DNA from 3 places in the Paenibacillus sp. 7523-1 genome. Region 1 is predicted to be linked to each of the others. Evidence: predicted binding sites of a transcription regulator. Region 1 holds the regulator's gene; each other region holds the start of a gene.

Evidence for each region. Region 1 encodes Rex, which represses fermentation and respiration genes when NADH is low (regulators of the CRP and FNR family bind a similar motif). Its sites were predicted from a motif close to TTGTGAAATATTTCACAA; they were not measured.
Region 2: the regulator Rex is predicted to act here: its motif matches at 4,103-4,120, upstream of CHH60_RS15720 (formate/nitrite transporter family protein).
Region 3: the regulator Rex is predicted to act here: its motif matches at 3,246-3,263, upstream of adhE (bifunctional acetaldehyde-CoA/alcohol dehydrogenase).

The regions. Positions count from the first base shown of each region.
Region 1 covers NZ_NPBR01000028.1:105,401-110,418, forward strand. The annotation lists gene CHH60_RS26300 (hypothetical protein) at 38-568, opposite strand; gene CHH60_RS26305 (amidohydrolase) at 614-1,918, opposite strand; gene CHH60_RS26310 (redox-sensing transcriptional repressor Rex) at 1,905-2,558, opposite strand; gene dinG (ATP-dependent DNA helicase DinG) at 2,747-5,018, opposite strand, start outside.
Region 2 covers NZ_NPBR01000013.1:133,988-139,005, forward strand. The annotation lists gene CHH60_RS15710 (MFS transporter) at 1-551, opposite strand, end outside; gene CHH60_RS15715 (molybdopterin-containing oxidoreductase family protein) at 723-2,786, opposite strand; gene CHH60_RS15720 (formate/nitrite transporter family protein) at 3,181-4,020, opposite strand; gene CHH60_RS15725 (DinB family protein) at 4,184-4,654, opposite strand; gene CHH60_RS15730 (FAD-dependent oxidoreductase) at 4,798-5,018, opposite strand, start outside.
Region 3 covers NZ_NPBR01000009.1:108,644-113,661, forward strand. The annotation lists gene adhE (bifunctional acetaldehyde-CoA/alcohol dehydrogenase) at 545-3,157, opposite strand; gene CHH60_RS11470 (Crp/Fnr family transcriptional regulator) at 3,596-4,312, shown strand; gene CHH60_RS11475 (hypothetical protein) at 4,417-5,018, opposite strand, start outside.

The DNA.
Region 1 (5,018 bases):
TCTTTGAAGATTTTACCTAAAAATCTCTGAATATATGTTAACTGTTTGGAATCGTATAGACCAAGTCAACCTGTTCTCCATTGCTGAAGCGATAGAATCGATAATAGTTGTGCGTATCATCATTGTAATAAACTTGCCATACATAGACGCCATTGACGACTCCAGGCATAATTCGTTTGATCTCTCCGCCCGGTACGTCAGAGCTGAATCGATTGCGGACTTGTGCTTCCGATAACCCGTTCTGCAACAATTCACTGTGCACAGCATTACTTCCTGTGACCGGTTTATTGCTTGCATCAAATTTTACCCAGACAGCGATGTCCTGATTATCTTTATTTTTGGCCATCATCGTCCAGTAAATGTTATCTTCGCCTTCCTTTTGACCCCAAACGTATTTTCGAAGATCCTCATAAGAAGTTATCCCGAGCTGCTCCTGTGCCGCTTGAATAGCTAGCGCTTCTTCGTTGCGCTGGTCCTGGGTAATATAGACATAGAAGCGCTGTAATCCAAACAAAATCAAAACCAGGATGAGCAGCGAGATCCAGATCCATTTCTTTTTTCTTTTCAAAAGCCGAACTTCCTTTCCCCTTATGACGCTGCTGCTATTCTGAAATTAACGGGCGAGCAGTCCGTCAAATGCAAGTTGAGACTCGCGCAGAATGCGCTCTTCATCCATAGTAAGACATTCACCATGTTTCACCAGCTGTTTGCCGTCAACCCATACATGCTCCACATCCTTGGCTGAAGCCGAGTAAATGGTATGAGAAATCAGATCCGTGTGCGGATAGAAGTGTGCTTGTTCAATATTTAGTGCAATGAAATCAGCCTTCATGCCTACTTGGAGTGCTCCCGTATTGTTCAGGAAGATGGATTTGGCACCATACCCCGTTCCGAGCAGCAGCGCTTCCCCCGCTGGTACCGCTGTTGGGTCACCGGATACGCCCTTATGAATCAAAGCAGCCAGTCTCATCTCTTCAAACATATCCAGGTTGTTGTTGCTTGCAGGTCCGTCTGTTCCCAGAGATACGGTTACTCCAGCTTTCAGCAGATCCGGAACTCGCGCAACACCCGAAGCAAGCTTCAGGTTGCTTCCCGGATTGTGAGAGACCGCTACATCATGGCGTGCCAGAATTTCAATCTCCTCATCATTCAAATGTACAGCGTGAGCTACGAGAGAAGGACGAGAGAAGAAACCGAGCTTTTCCAAATGTGCTACTGGACGCAGACCATAATCCGTTACATTCTGTTCGACTTCGCGAAGGGTTTCCGACATATGGGTGTGCAGCGGCAGATCCAAATCATGTGCAACCTGTACCAGCTTCTCTATGTAATCCGGAGGGCAAGTATACGGCGCATGCGGTGAGATGATCGTCGTAATTCGACCACCAGCCTGTCCGTTCCACTCGCGTGCAAACGCAGCCGATTCCTGCAGTTTGCGCATTTGCTCTTCTTCAGAACAGAGACCAATGACACCACGTGCCAATGCGGCACGAATACCGGATTGTTCAACCACTTTTGCCACCTGATCCATATGATCATACATATCCAGGAATGCCGTTGTTCCGCCTTTCAGCATTTCTAATACAGAAAGGGAGGTACCCCAATACACGTCCTCAGACGTCATTTTAGCCTCCATAGGCCACATTTTCTCCTGAAGCCATACTTGCAGGGCCAGATCGTCCCCGTGACCTCTCAGAAGCGACATGGCTGCGTGACCATGCGTATTGATCAGACCCGGCAAAAAGACCAGTCCTTTGCCATCAACCTTCGGCAGGTTCTCATCTCCATCTTGCAGTGTCTCACCAATATGCACAATCTTGTCGTCTTCAACGACCATATATCCTTGAACTACAGTCCATTCCGTACCACTATTTACAGCAAATTTGCCGTTATGAATTACCCATCTATTTGTCGTCATCTTCCTCGTCGTCCTTTCCGTTCTCCAGATAATAAGCCAGGCTAAGCAGATCCGTTGTAAAATCAGCATGATGAATACGGACGTGCGGTGGTGTTTTCAAGATGGTTGGTGCAAAGTTCAGAATCGCTTCAATGCCGGATTCCACGAGCTGATCGGCTACGTTCTGAGCTTCGGTATCCGGAACGGTAATGATGCCAATACGAATATTATCTTTTTTGACCGAATCCGTTAGTTCATTCATGGGCTGTACCTTCAAGCTGTTAATCTGACTGCCGATCTTAGGGCCGTATGCATCGAAAACAGCAACAATTTTCATGTTGTCTTTCAGATAGGCATTGTAATTGGATAATGCATGTCCCAAGTTACCCGCCCCGACCAGAGCAACATTGATTTGCTGATCAATTTTCAAGATATGACGGATTTTTTCGATTAGATACGATACGTCATATCCAATGCCTTTGCGACCGAAGTCCCCAAAGTATGCAAGGTCTTTGCGAATCTGGGCAGGATTAAGATCCAGTCGTAGTCCCAGTTCCTGTGATGACACCGTGCCTACCTCACGTTGATGCAGTTCACTCAAATAACGTAAGTAAACAGGCAATCTGCGTACCACAGCTTCCGAAATTTTATCTGATTTCATTACATTGCTCCCCCTTACCAAGGCCACGATAGATAAATAAAAATGTAGCATCCCGCATAACCGTTTTCGTCTCCGAATGAAATTATGCAAGATGCCTTATGAAATATAAAGTTAAAAGTGCTTCAAGAATGAATCACACTCTAATAAAGTTTACAGCGAGAAGCCCTTATTACGCAACGACGTCATACTTAATTCGCCGTAGTTTCATCCTGTGCTGGTGTTTCCAACCACTCGCTAATCCGTGGAACCATCTGTTCAGTCAGCATATGTTCCATTTTGGGACCGGGTAATGAATATAGGAAATACTTTCCGTAATAAGACTCAATCACCCGCGTATCGTAAACGATGACAATGCCCCGATCCTTGGCTGTACGAACAAGTCTGCCGAATCCCTGCTTGAAACGGATGACAGCCTGTGGAACAGACAGCTTCATAAACGGATTCTTTTTCTGCTCCTGCAGCAGTTCACTCTTCGCCTCGACAAGCGGATGGTTCGGCGGCTGGAAGGGCAATCTCACAATGGCCAGACAGGTTAGCGCCTCGCCAGGGATATCCACCCCTTCCCAGAAACTGCTGGTGCCCAGCAGAACGGTTGCTTTTGCATCCTGGAACCTGCGGGTTAACTTGGAACGACTGCCACTATCAACGCCTTGACCCAGCAGCGAAATATCGTTACCCGACAGTGCTTCTTTTAATGGGTCATAGACCTGGCGCAGCATTCGGTATGAAGTAAAGAGCACCATCATACGGCCCCTTGTCGCAATAGCCGTTTCGGCCAGAGATCTTACGAGCATGTCGACAAAGTGAGCATCCCCCACGCTGCCTTTTACACTTGGGAAATCACGAGGGATGACCAGCAAAGCTTGGTCCCTATACCGGAATGGCGACGGCAGCATGGACGTCAGCAAACGGTTATTATCGGCTGCCTCCTGCAAGCCAAGCTGTTCAATCATGAACTGGAATGACTTATCGACCGAGAGCGTAGCGGAAGTTAGGACAACGCTTTTCTTTTTATCGAAGAACATGTCCTTCAACTGCGCACTGACATCGACAGGAACGGCATAGAGCTGCAGTGATTTGCTGCGGAATTGGCCGCTTGCCTCCATCCAGTATACCGTTTTGGCATCATCCATTCGCATGAAGAAACGAAGGTTTTCTTTGAGCGTTGCCAAATCCTTAAGCAGACCTGTAATGTCCGTGATCAAGCTATCCGATTGATAGTCGTCCTGGTCTTCTTTGACTTCAAGAAGCAGCTTGTCTCCCTTACGGATCAAGTCCCCCAGTGTGACATAAATCTGGTTTTCGTAATCCTGGAGCTCCTGCCACTTCGTCGGTTTCATTGAAGGCTTCAGTCTGAGGGAAAATTGCCCCGTTTCTCCCGGAGAAGCATCACTCCGCTCAGGCAGCAGGCTAAACAAGGCATCGCTCAAACGATCCCACATCTCTTTGACTTCAACAGCAAGCGGGAACATCTGGTCAATGACTGAGCCCCACTGCATCGAATTCTCATGACCCGCCAGTTGTGTACGCAACATGGGAAGCTGACCGTTCCGACTATCCTTAAACAATCGGGTCAGGGTATGAACCAACGTGAAATATTTCATGTGTAGACCCAAGTGCTTACCCGCCACATCCTCGAGATGATGAGCCTCGTCAATGACAAGACTATCATAAGCAGGGAGCAGCTGATGAGCTGCTTTTACATCCGTAAACAGTTTGGAATGATTCGTAATGACGATATCGGACAATCCTGCTTCATGCTTCGCCCGGTGGTAGAAGCACTTCCTGAACCACGGACAGGAACGTCCCAGACAGGATTCCGATTCACTCTGTACAGTTTCCCAGAAGTCCCCACCGCGCGCACTGAGGTTCAGCTCCTCGTCATCTCCAGTCTCTGTCTGGGTGAGCCACACAATCATCTGAGCCGCTGTAAAATAATCTTCTTTCGGTGTAGCAAACTCACGTTTGTTGATCTTGTGCTCAAACTTCCGCAGACACAGATAGTGTCCCCGACCTTTGAACACGGCAGCCTTAAACGGAAAAGGAACCACTTTGGTCAGCAGCGGGATATCACGCTCCCGAAGCTGTTCCTGCAAGTTGATTGTATGGGTGCTAACCATTACCTTTCGTTCCTGCTTCACACTTTCATATATCGCCGGCAGCAAGTACCCCAGGGATTTCCCTGTACCTGTACCTGCTTCAATTAACAAATGCTTTTCTTCGTCCAGCGCCTGCCTTACACTGCTGAACATCTGTGTCTGTGCCTCGCGTTCTTCATAGTGATCCAGTGTATCCTGCAGATTGGCCCGGACCTGATCCATATACTGCTCAAAACTTACACCTTCAAGCGGATTACCTTCGCGTTCATCGCGTGGAGCACCGATCTCGGTCCAGTCACTCACATTCAAGGCCAATTGGCGGTAATACGTATGTCCATCCAGATCCTGTATAGGCTCTGCT
Region 2 (5,018 bases), on a different contig from region 1:
AGATAGTACCAGAAGAAGACTGCAAACCCGGCAGAGGTCACCCCGTTCAGTACAAAGCTGAGGTGATAGGAAAAGTCAGCCAAGAAACCGCTGAGTGCCGTCCCAATCGCTACACCGATGTTGTTCGCTACATAAATAATATTGAACAGCTCTCCCCGCCGCTCGGCAAACCGAAAGCCAATGAAGGCCTGGATTGCAGGCAGCGACAAGGAACTGAACAAACCGATCCAGCCCATGGCACATATAAATACAACCCAGTACGCACTAATCCAGGGCAGGGCAAACAGGCCAATTGCATTAAGGGCAAGCGATCCAATGATCAGCTTCTTCACGCCGACCCTATGATATAATGCACCGCCGAGCAGCTGGCCGAAGATGCCCCCGAGCGACTGGATCAAAATGACGAATCCCGCGTTAGCCATCGTCCGCCCGAGTTCATCAAATACGTACATTGTGGTCAGCGGCCACATCAGGGCACTGCCTGTCGCGTTAACCAGACTTGCCAGCAAAAATACTTTGACTTCTTTTGGATATGTATCCAACCATCTCATCATCTTCATTCATTCTCCTTGCTACCTTAAACGAACAAAACAAACCTCCACTCACGGCGGCTTAAACTACCTGAGCGGAGGCCATTTGTATATTAAACATTGCCTTTTATTCTTGCTTCAAGGTTTATCCCTTGTTCATCTTACCTGAAAAGCCTCATTCTGCAAGTACACTCATTGACGCTTCACTTCGACAGTGGCCGAGAAGAACGTTGCCCCGTTGCCCATGTCCGACAGCCGATTAGATGTCAGTGAATTCACCCGCTGTTTCCGTCCGCTTCCATCCCACCATAAGCCTTGGCTAATAACCGTACCCGGCAGCATGGATTCGCTCACCTTGGCAATCAGTTCGATCCGTCCCCGGTCATTCCACACGACCACGGCATCGCCATCTTCAATGTTTCTGTGAGCCGCATCCTCCGGATGAATCTGCAGCATGGGCATTTTCTCCATACGTTGATGCTTCTCCGTATTGGCAAAGGTTGAATTCAGGAAATTGTGATTCGGTGGCGACAGGAACATAAGTGGATGCACATCATCAGGTCCTGCCGGATGTTCCCCGTCATACCCTTCAACTAGAGCACGATATGTAGGCAGCGGCGGAAGGCCTCTTTCTGCCATCGTTTCGGAATACAGCTCGATCTTCCCGGATGGCGTAGGCAGCTGTTCCAGGAATGACTCATGCGACGACATGTCCAGTTTCACAAAACGATGCTCCTGAAGGGCCTCCAGCGTTACTCCATTCATATAAGGATTACCTGTATCCGCGAGAGCGTCTGCAATCATCTGTTCCGGCGTCTCACCGAAAATCTCCGGGTCATATCCCATCGCCTGTCCCAGCAGCGAAAACAGCTCCACATTGCTCTTGCTCTCGCCCATTGGGGCAATGACCGGTTCCTGCAGATGAACATATTGATGCCAGTAGGACGTATACAGATCTGTCGCTTCAAACGAAGACTTGGCCGGCAGCACAATGTCTGCATACTTAGCCGTGTCCGTCATGAACAGATCATGCACAACAGTAAACAGATCTTCCCGTGCAAAACCTCGCTCCACCCGCTCAGTATCCGGTGCCACCACCAGTGGATTGCTGCAGTAGACCATCAACGCCCGGATCGGCTGCTGGTCTTCCAGCAATGCTTCGCCAATCCGGTTCATGTTCACAACCCGTGCTTCCGGGTTGTTCCGAAGCTCTGGACGCTCCAGCGCGTCGCTATTGGTGCTCGCATAGCTGTTGGTGCGTACGGCTCCGCCGCCTCGCTTCAGCCATTGTCCCGTGATGGCAGGCAGACAGGCAATGCTTCGCACATTCATGCCTCCGTTGTCATGGTGCTGAAGACCGTTGCCGATGTGAATATGTGCCGCCTGTGCGTTTCCGTACAGCTCAGCCAGCTTCACGATGTCTGCTTCCGGTACACCTGTTATGCGCGCGACCCGTTCAGGGGTGTAGTCGCGGACATGATCACGCAGTGCCTCATGACCCACAGTGTACTTTTGCATAAAGGCCTCATCCGTCAGGCCCCGGTCAAACAGTACATTCATCAGTCCCAGTGCGAGTGCGCTGTCTGTCCCCGGGTAGAGCGGAATAAACCAATCTCCCCATTGAGCTGTACGATTCCGGTGAACATCAATGACCACGATTTGGGCACCTTTTTTGCGGGCTTTTTCAGCCAGGACAACCTGGTGCATGTTTGTACTGACAATGTTGCCTCCCCAGACCAGAATAAGGTCCGAATGCTCCGTATCTTCGGGCAAAGTTCCCCGATTGGCGCCCATCGTATATTTCCATCCGGTATTCCCGGCCGCGTTGCAAATCGTTTGCTCCAGCATACTTGCACCAAGCGCATTGAAGAAACGACGATCCATCCCATCTACTCCAAGAATCCCCATGTTGCCGTAGAAGCTGTATGGCAGAATACTCTCCGAGCCGTACTTCGCGGATATCGATTTGAATTTTCCCGTAATCTCATGGATAGCCTCATCCCAGCTTATACGTTCGAACTTGCCTTCACCTTTCGCGCCGACACGTCTCATTGGATATTGCAGCCGTTCGGGATGATATACCCGCTCTGCCATGTTTCTGACTTTATTGCAGATGGCACCTTTTGTAATCGGATGGTCAGGGTTCCCCGTCACCTTCACGATTTTACCGTTCTCCTTATGAAGCAGCAGGCCGCAAGTATCCGGGCAGTCAAGCGGGCAAACCGCCGGAAACACGCCATTCTCCTGATCGATCATATGTACAAGTCCTCCCCAATTAAATCTATCCTTACATCATATAATTTTGGAGGTAATGGCGTAAAGAGAACAGTCATGTTTTCCGCGTTTCAGGCCTGATGCTTTTATTCCAAAAAAAGTTTTGGCCCTATGATTCATCCTCGAATTTCAGGGGTAAATTAAAAACAAGGCATTAGGTTAGTGTTTCCCCACTTCCTCCTCATGCCATATCATGGACCACTCCCGAAATTCGCCATGAACAGGTTTCGTTCCCCCGAACCTTGTCATGGCGAATTTATTTTGTCTGCAAAAAAAGCGATCCCATCTTCGCCGGCTTACGGTATAACATACACCGTGACCTCATGGCAGTAAGGGATCGCTTTAATATATTCAGAAGTTGAAATTGTACGAGCAATTATGCCTGTTTGCTCCACATCGGTCTGGCCTCCGGCTCTACTGGCTGAACAACCGCTTTGACCTCGGGTTCCGTCTTCCGCAGGTACACCATCCAGTAGGCAGCCGCAACGAACAATGCGCCTCCCGTCAGATTACCGAGCCATACCGGGATAAAGTTTATGATGTACTGCCCCCATGAGTAGTGTCCTTCGAAGATGGCAGCCGGAATAAGAAACATATTGGCAACCACGTGCTGAAATCCAATAGCGACAAAGGCCATGGTCGGAAACCAGATGCCGAGCACCTTGCCGCTCATCGTATCCGAAGCGTAAGACAGCCACACCGCCAGGGCTACCAGCCAGTTACACCCGATTCCGGATATAAACGCCTGTAGAAAGCCGTCATGCAACTTGTGACCTGCCATATCCACGACCTTGGTCAGATATACTCCTTCTCCTGTGAGACCAAGCACATGCCCGAACGCATATGCCACGAACAACGCACCCAAAAAGTTCCCGATCGTGACCAGAGTAAGATTCTTCAACATGCTGCCTACGGACAGTTTACGGGCTAGCGTAGCAAGCGGTACTGCCATCATATTGCCTGTCAGGAGTTCTCCCCCGCCAATCAATACCATGATCAAGCCTACAGGGAATACCGCTGCACCGATCAGGTTAACCAAGCTGCCCCATTCCGCCGGGGCGGAGGCAATCACGCGAATATCCAGCAGGAAGCCAAGCGCAATAAAAGCCCCTGCCAGGAAACTGAGAACAAGCACAGAGGACACCTGGTTCTGTCCTTTCTTCATCCCTGTGTTCACCGTATATTGTGCAACCTCAAGAGGTGTCTTTGCCGCCATGCCATCCTCTCCTTCACTATTCATGAACGAAATCAGCTTACATCGTTGATATGTTCATTGTATCGCGAAGGGTTCGGCAGGTTTGTTACTTTTATCACAAAGTCCTAAAAGTCCCTTGTTCCAGCTTCCGTGCTCTCTTGCTTGAGTGCAGCTGGTTGGTTACTTATTCTGTTCCCAGGTTATGATGTTCACCAAAAATCTGCTGCAGATGGTGCTTCAGATGCTGGACGTAATCTTGTGCCAGCCACTCCATCGTAACCACACTTCCATCAGGTAAGACACACGTCGCTGATTCCCCTGTTTCCGGCATGCTGGATAGAACACGAATGACGGACTGATTCAGACTGATCCAGAGATTTAACACCTCTTCAATCGGTGCACTGACATATTGTTGGCTCTCTACCCATTGGTCTTGATGATAAGGCGTTATAGACAATGGTTCGGTCTGATGCTGCATTTGGACAAACCTACTTACGTTATGAAGAGCCGAATCACATAAATGACCAAGAATCTGAAGACGGGACCATTTCCCTTCCATGCGTGGCTGTACAAGTTCATTTGGATTCAGCGCAAGAAACGAGCGAGGTACGGATTGTAGCAGAACTTTGAGCTCGGATACTGTATTTGTAAGCATGTTGTGAACCTCTCCTTCATGTTCATATCTATTGCGGTTGACCTCTAACCTGTTGTTAAATATAGCACCCATTTCTAGAACCAACTACATCAAGTTATATAAAAAACTGCCGCATTTCTGCGGCAGTTCCCGGATTTATTTATTTAAACCATCGCTGGTGCTTTTACTTCTACTGGAGGCAAAGCCTGAAGACCAGCCGAATTCAGGAAGTTCCATGGTTTGTTGTAATGCGGTTGGAAGAAGAAGTCGATGAAGGCGAGCTCATCTACGGTCATGTTGTTCTGAATGCAAACCGAGATTGTATTGATCGACTGTGTCAGATCCGCCTTGGACATCACCTGTGCTCCGACGATGCGGCGTGTCG
Region 3 (5,018 bases), on a different contig from region 1:
CTCCACAAATTTGGATTTCCGGACACATGACAGGGTGCAAGCAAAATCGTCTCATCTGTGCCCAGAGCCGCGATTAATGTGAACTTTTTCACATATCAGCCGGAACACGTTCTCTCTACATGGGAACCGGAACCGCGGGATGGATGTTTTTCTTACATTTTCAGTATACGTCTTGCGGGTTTCACCATCTGTGATTTTTATCACAAAGTTAGTGAACTTCCTCACTCCACCACTGCAGGATCAGGGTGAACCCCATAATTATTCACACTTAGCCACTGCGCAGCCAGAACAACTTCCGATCGCTGTTATCACTGGATTTTTTTCATTTCTTATTCTAATTGGGAAAATCCATTGATAAAGACGAGCGCTTCGCTTCTTCAGTTTTTTCTGTCCTCTCCGTTATTGTGTGAATACCAAACCGTTCAACGGATTCCCAACGGATTCCGTCATCGACAAAAAGACGGCAATCGGGGCTCCCCTCCCGGGGAACCCTGAACCTATTGCCTTAACCTTAAACTCGTTGCTTGCTACTTTACGATACTGTTTATTCAAACCGTCCGTAGAAGGCATTGCGGTAAACGTCTGCCAGTTCGGTCACCAGCGGCAGTTTCGGATTAGCGGTTGTACATTGGTCTTCGAAAGCACGATCGGCCAGGTAATCTACATGAGCTTCAAAGTCCTTGGCATCAAATCCGATTTCCTGGAACGATTCCTCAATACCGAGTGTTTTGTTCAGTTTGCGGATTGCATTGATGAGGCTGTTCACCCCTTCTTCTGTAGTACGTGCAGGCAATCCCAGAATTCGGGCAATTTCCGCATACCGCTCATCTGCCACAAAGTGCGAATATTTCGGGAATGATGCAAATTTGGTCGGTTTTTTCGCGTTATAACGAATGACGTGCGGCATCAGGATTGCATTGGTACGTCCATGTGCAGTGTGATACTGTCCGCCCCATTTATGCGCCAAGCTGTGGTTAATCCCCAGGAACGCGTTAGCAAAAGCCATACCGGCAATTGTCGAAGCATTATGCATTTTCTCCCGTGCCAGTTTATCCCCTTGCAGTGCCGATTGCTCCAGGTATTGGAATACCAGCTGGATGGCTTTGATCGCCAGACCATCGGTGTAATCATTTGCCATAACCGATACATACGCTTCGATGGCATGTGTCAGTACGTCCATACCTGTATCTGCAACGGCTGTTTTTGGTAGTGAATATACGAATTCAGGGTCTACGATGGCTACATCCGGTGTAAGCTCATAGTCAGCCAGTGGATATTTGGTGTTGCCCAAATTCTTATCTGTGATTACGGCAAACGATGTTACTTCCGATCCTGTACCCGACGTTGTCGGAATCGCTACGAATTTTGCTTTTGATCCAAGGCGTGGGTATTTGTAGATCCGTTTACGGATATCCATGAATTTTTGCTTCAGATCGTTGAAGTCCGTGTCCGGATATTCATAGAACAACCACATGGCTTTGGCAGCGTCCATTGGTGATCCACCACCAAGAGCGATAATGCAATCAGGCTGGAAGCGGCGCATCATTTCCGTACCACGGTCTACCGTTGTGGTTGATGGATCGGGCTCTACATCCGAGAATACTTCGATTGCCACCGGCATTTGGCGTTGACGCAGATAATGCTCCACTTTTTCCACATAGCCCAGTTTGACCATCATGGCATCCGTAACGATGGCTACGCGAGTAATATCAGGCATTTTGGCCAGATACTGCGTCGCTCCTTTTTCGAAGTACACTTTGTTTGGCACTTTGAACCATTGCATATTCACGGTACGGCGAGCCACCCTTTTCACGTTGATTAAATTAACGGCAGTGACATTCGATGAGGTCGAGTTACGACCATATGAACCGCATCCCAGGGTCAATGACGGCATGTTGGTGTTGTAGATGTCCCCAATGGCGCCGTGTGTGGATGGCGAATTCACGATAATCCGTCCCGTTTGCAGACGATCCGCAAATTTGCTTATGACTTCTTCATTATTCGAGTGAATAACGGAGGAGTGACCCATGCCGCCAAAAGCAACCACTTCCGCAGCACGCTCAATCCCTTCAGCTGCCGTTTTTACTTTGTAACAAGCCAGTACCGGACTTAATTTCTCTGCAGACAGCGGGAACTTGGTGCCGACGCCTTCAATCTCTGTTACAAGAATTTTGGTGCCAGCCGGAACCTCGATACCACACATTTGTGCAATGGTTACTGCCGATTGACCGACAATCGCCGGGTTAACCGCACATTTCTCCGCATTGATGGCACCTGCTGTCAATTTCGCAGCTTCATCCTTGTTGACGAAATAACAACCGTTCGCAATCATTTTCTTTTTCACCTGATCGAAGATCGGTTCTTCGATGATGACCGCTTGCTCGGATGCGCAGATCATACCGTTGTCGAATGACTTGGACAAGATCAGATCCGTTACAGCCTGATTGATATCTGCCGTTTTCTCAATAAAGCAAGGTACGTTCCCTGGTCCCACGCCGAGTGCCGGTTTACCACAGCTGTACGCTGCGCGTACCATTGCTGAGCCACCTGTCGCCAGAATGAGCGCCACATCGTTATGATTCATCAATGCATTCGTGCGGTCCATGGAAGGATCATCAATCCACTGGATACAGTCGGCCGGAGCACCATGCTTCACCGCGGCTTCGAGCAAAATTTTGGCGGCTTCGCGGCTGCAGTTCTGAGCTGAAGGGTGGAAACCAAAGATGATTGGGTTACGTGTTTTGATGGAAATCAACGCTTTGAACATTGTGGTGGATGTCGGATTGGTCACCGGGGTAATTCCCATGATAATGCCGACTGGCTCCGCTATTTTCTGGAAGCTTTCATACTCGTTATCTTCAATAACACCTACGGTTTTGTCATATTTGATGCTGTGGTATACATATTCTGTTGCAAAGATATTTTTGGTGATTTTATCCTCATACACTCCGCGACCGGTTTCTTCCACCGCCATTTTGGCAAGCATCATGTGTTTGTCCAGGCCTGCCAGTGCCATGGCTTGCACAATGCGGTCAATCTGTTTTTGATCCATGGACATGAATGCTGCGTGTGCTTTATTCGCTTTGTCAATTAACGTTTGAATATACTGACCTGCTGTCGGTTCTTTTGTTGGGGCGACTTCGTTCTTTACAGCCATCTCCCTCATCCTCCTAAAGGTTCGTATTGTTTTTTTGGTTTGTCTCTCTTCTTTACGTACACATCGTAACATGTCGAAAAGGTTAATTATGTGATTATTTTCACAAAGTATAACAAATTTAATTTAAGTTTTTTTGGAGTTCCGTCCACTGGTCATTTTCACTTCCTATTTAAACTATATAGCTGTTAAATGCAGCCTTCCCTCTCCAAAGTGAATTTAATCACAATGTTTGAAATTTCGCCATTTTTGCCCCCTTTCCATGCCCCTCAAACGGTAAGATTAGGTATATACTGAACTTAAAAATTGAACCACCGCAATTTGTACCGTCCTCCCCGGCGGAGATGACCTAATAAGGACGGTAACGGTTGCGGCGAACCACGGAGTGCGGACTGCATGATTGTAATCCCCCTCCGGTGGATACAAAGGGGAGATAGACTTATGAGAGAACAACTGAGTGTCATGGAAAAACGCGGCAATACCAACTGTTTCTCGGAAGTGAATTTCAATCATCTGCTCGTAACCATGAAAGACCGTACCTTTCCTGAAGGGACCCACCTGTATTGGGAAGGTGATGTGTCCGACAAGCTTTATTATATGAAAAGGGGCCGTGCACAGATCACGAAATCAACGGATGAAGGCAAAGAGCTTATCATGTACATGTACCAGTCCGGTGATATGATTGGTCAGGCAGATCCGTTCTTCGGTTCCAAGCATACGTTCTCGGCCGAAGTGCTGGAAGACAGTGAAATCGGTGTACTGGAGCACAAAGACCTGGAGATGCTGATCTGTCAGCATTGTGACTTCGCCATTGATTTTATGAAGTGGATGGGCATTCATCACCGCTTAACTCAAACCAAATTCCGTGACCTGATGTTATACGGCAAACCTGGTGCGCTCTGTTCCACCTTGATCCGGTTGTCCAATTCTTATGGGGAGCCTCACGGCGATCACGTGATTATTCATAAAAAAATTACCCACACGGATCTGTCCAACATGATTGGAGCTACCCGCGAAAGTGTGAACCGCATGCTTAGCGATCTGCGCAAAAAAGATGCTATTGAATATGATAACGGCATGATTGTTATCAAGGACCTGAAGATGCTCCAAGGCATCTGCCATTGTGAATTATGTCCCAATGAAATCTGCCGCATCTAAGCATTAAGTGCTTGGAGTCATCACCTTTCAGTAATGAGCTTAATCTATAAGTGACATGAAAAAAGCCCGTCCTCCTGCAGAGGTCCGGGCTTTTATAATTATGTTTAAGATGCCGTTAACTGTAATTTAACCGCATCCCGTGGATTCAACTTCATATCCAAACCGTTTTCCATCAGTTCCTTGTCATTCACCATGATCACCCAACGCTGATTCATGCGTGGAACAACATTTTCAACCGAAACGACGTATTTGTTATTTTCCGACATTCTGACGATGCCGCTGGACTTAAGCACATCCCGAACCGTGCACTCCTGGATATAGACACCCGCATATTGACGATTAAGGTCTGGCATAATATTGCCGCCGCTGATCTTGAGCAGGGTTGTCTGATATGCAACACCTTCTCCTTTACTGTCGGCGGCTTTTACGTAAATGATCACTTCATCCTTGGCATGAAGCTCCATGCCCCAATTTTCCGGATCAATATCCTTGCCGTTTAGCTTAACTGCCCAGCTTAGCGAGGAATCAAGTGAAACTTCCCCTACGGATTGAATCCGCTTGCCGTCGGCCGTAAAATCAACCAGACCACTGTTCAATAGCGCCTTCTTTAGCGTGAGTCCTTCACTAAAATCCCTCTTGATCGACTTCGTTGCATCAGGCAAAAAAGTGCTTCCATCGACAGCAACGGTAATGGTATTGGAAGTAT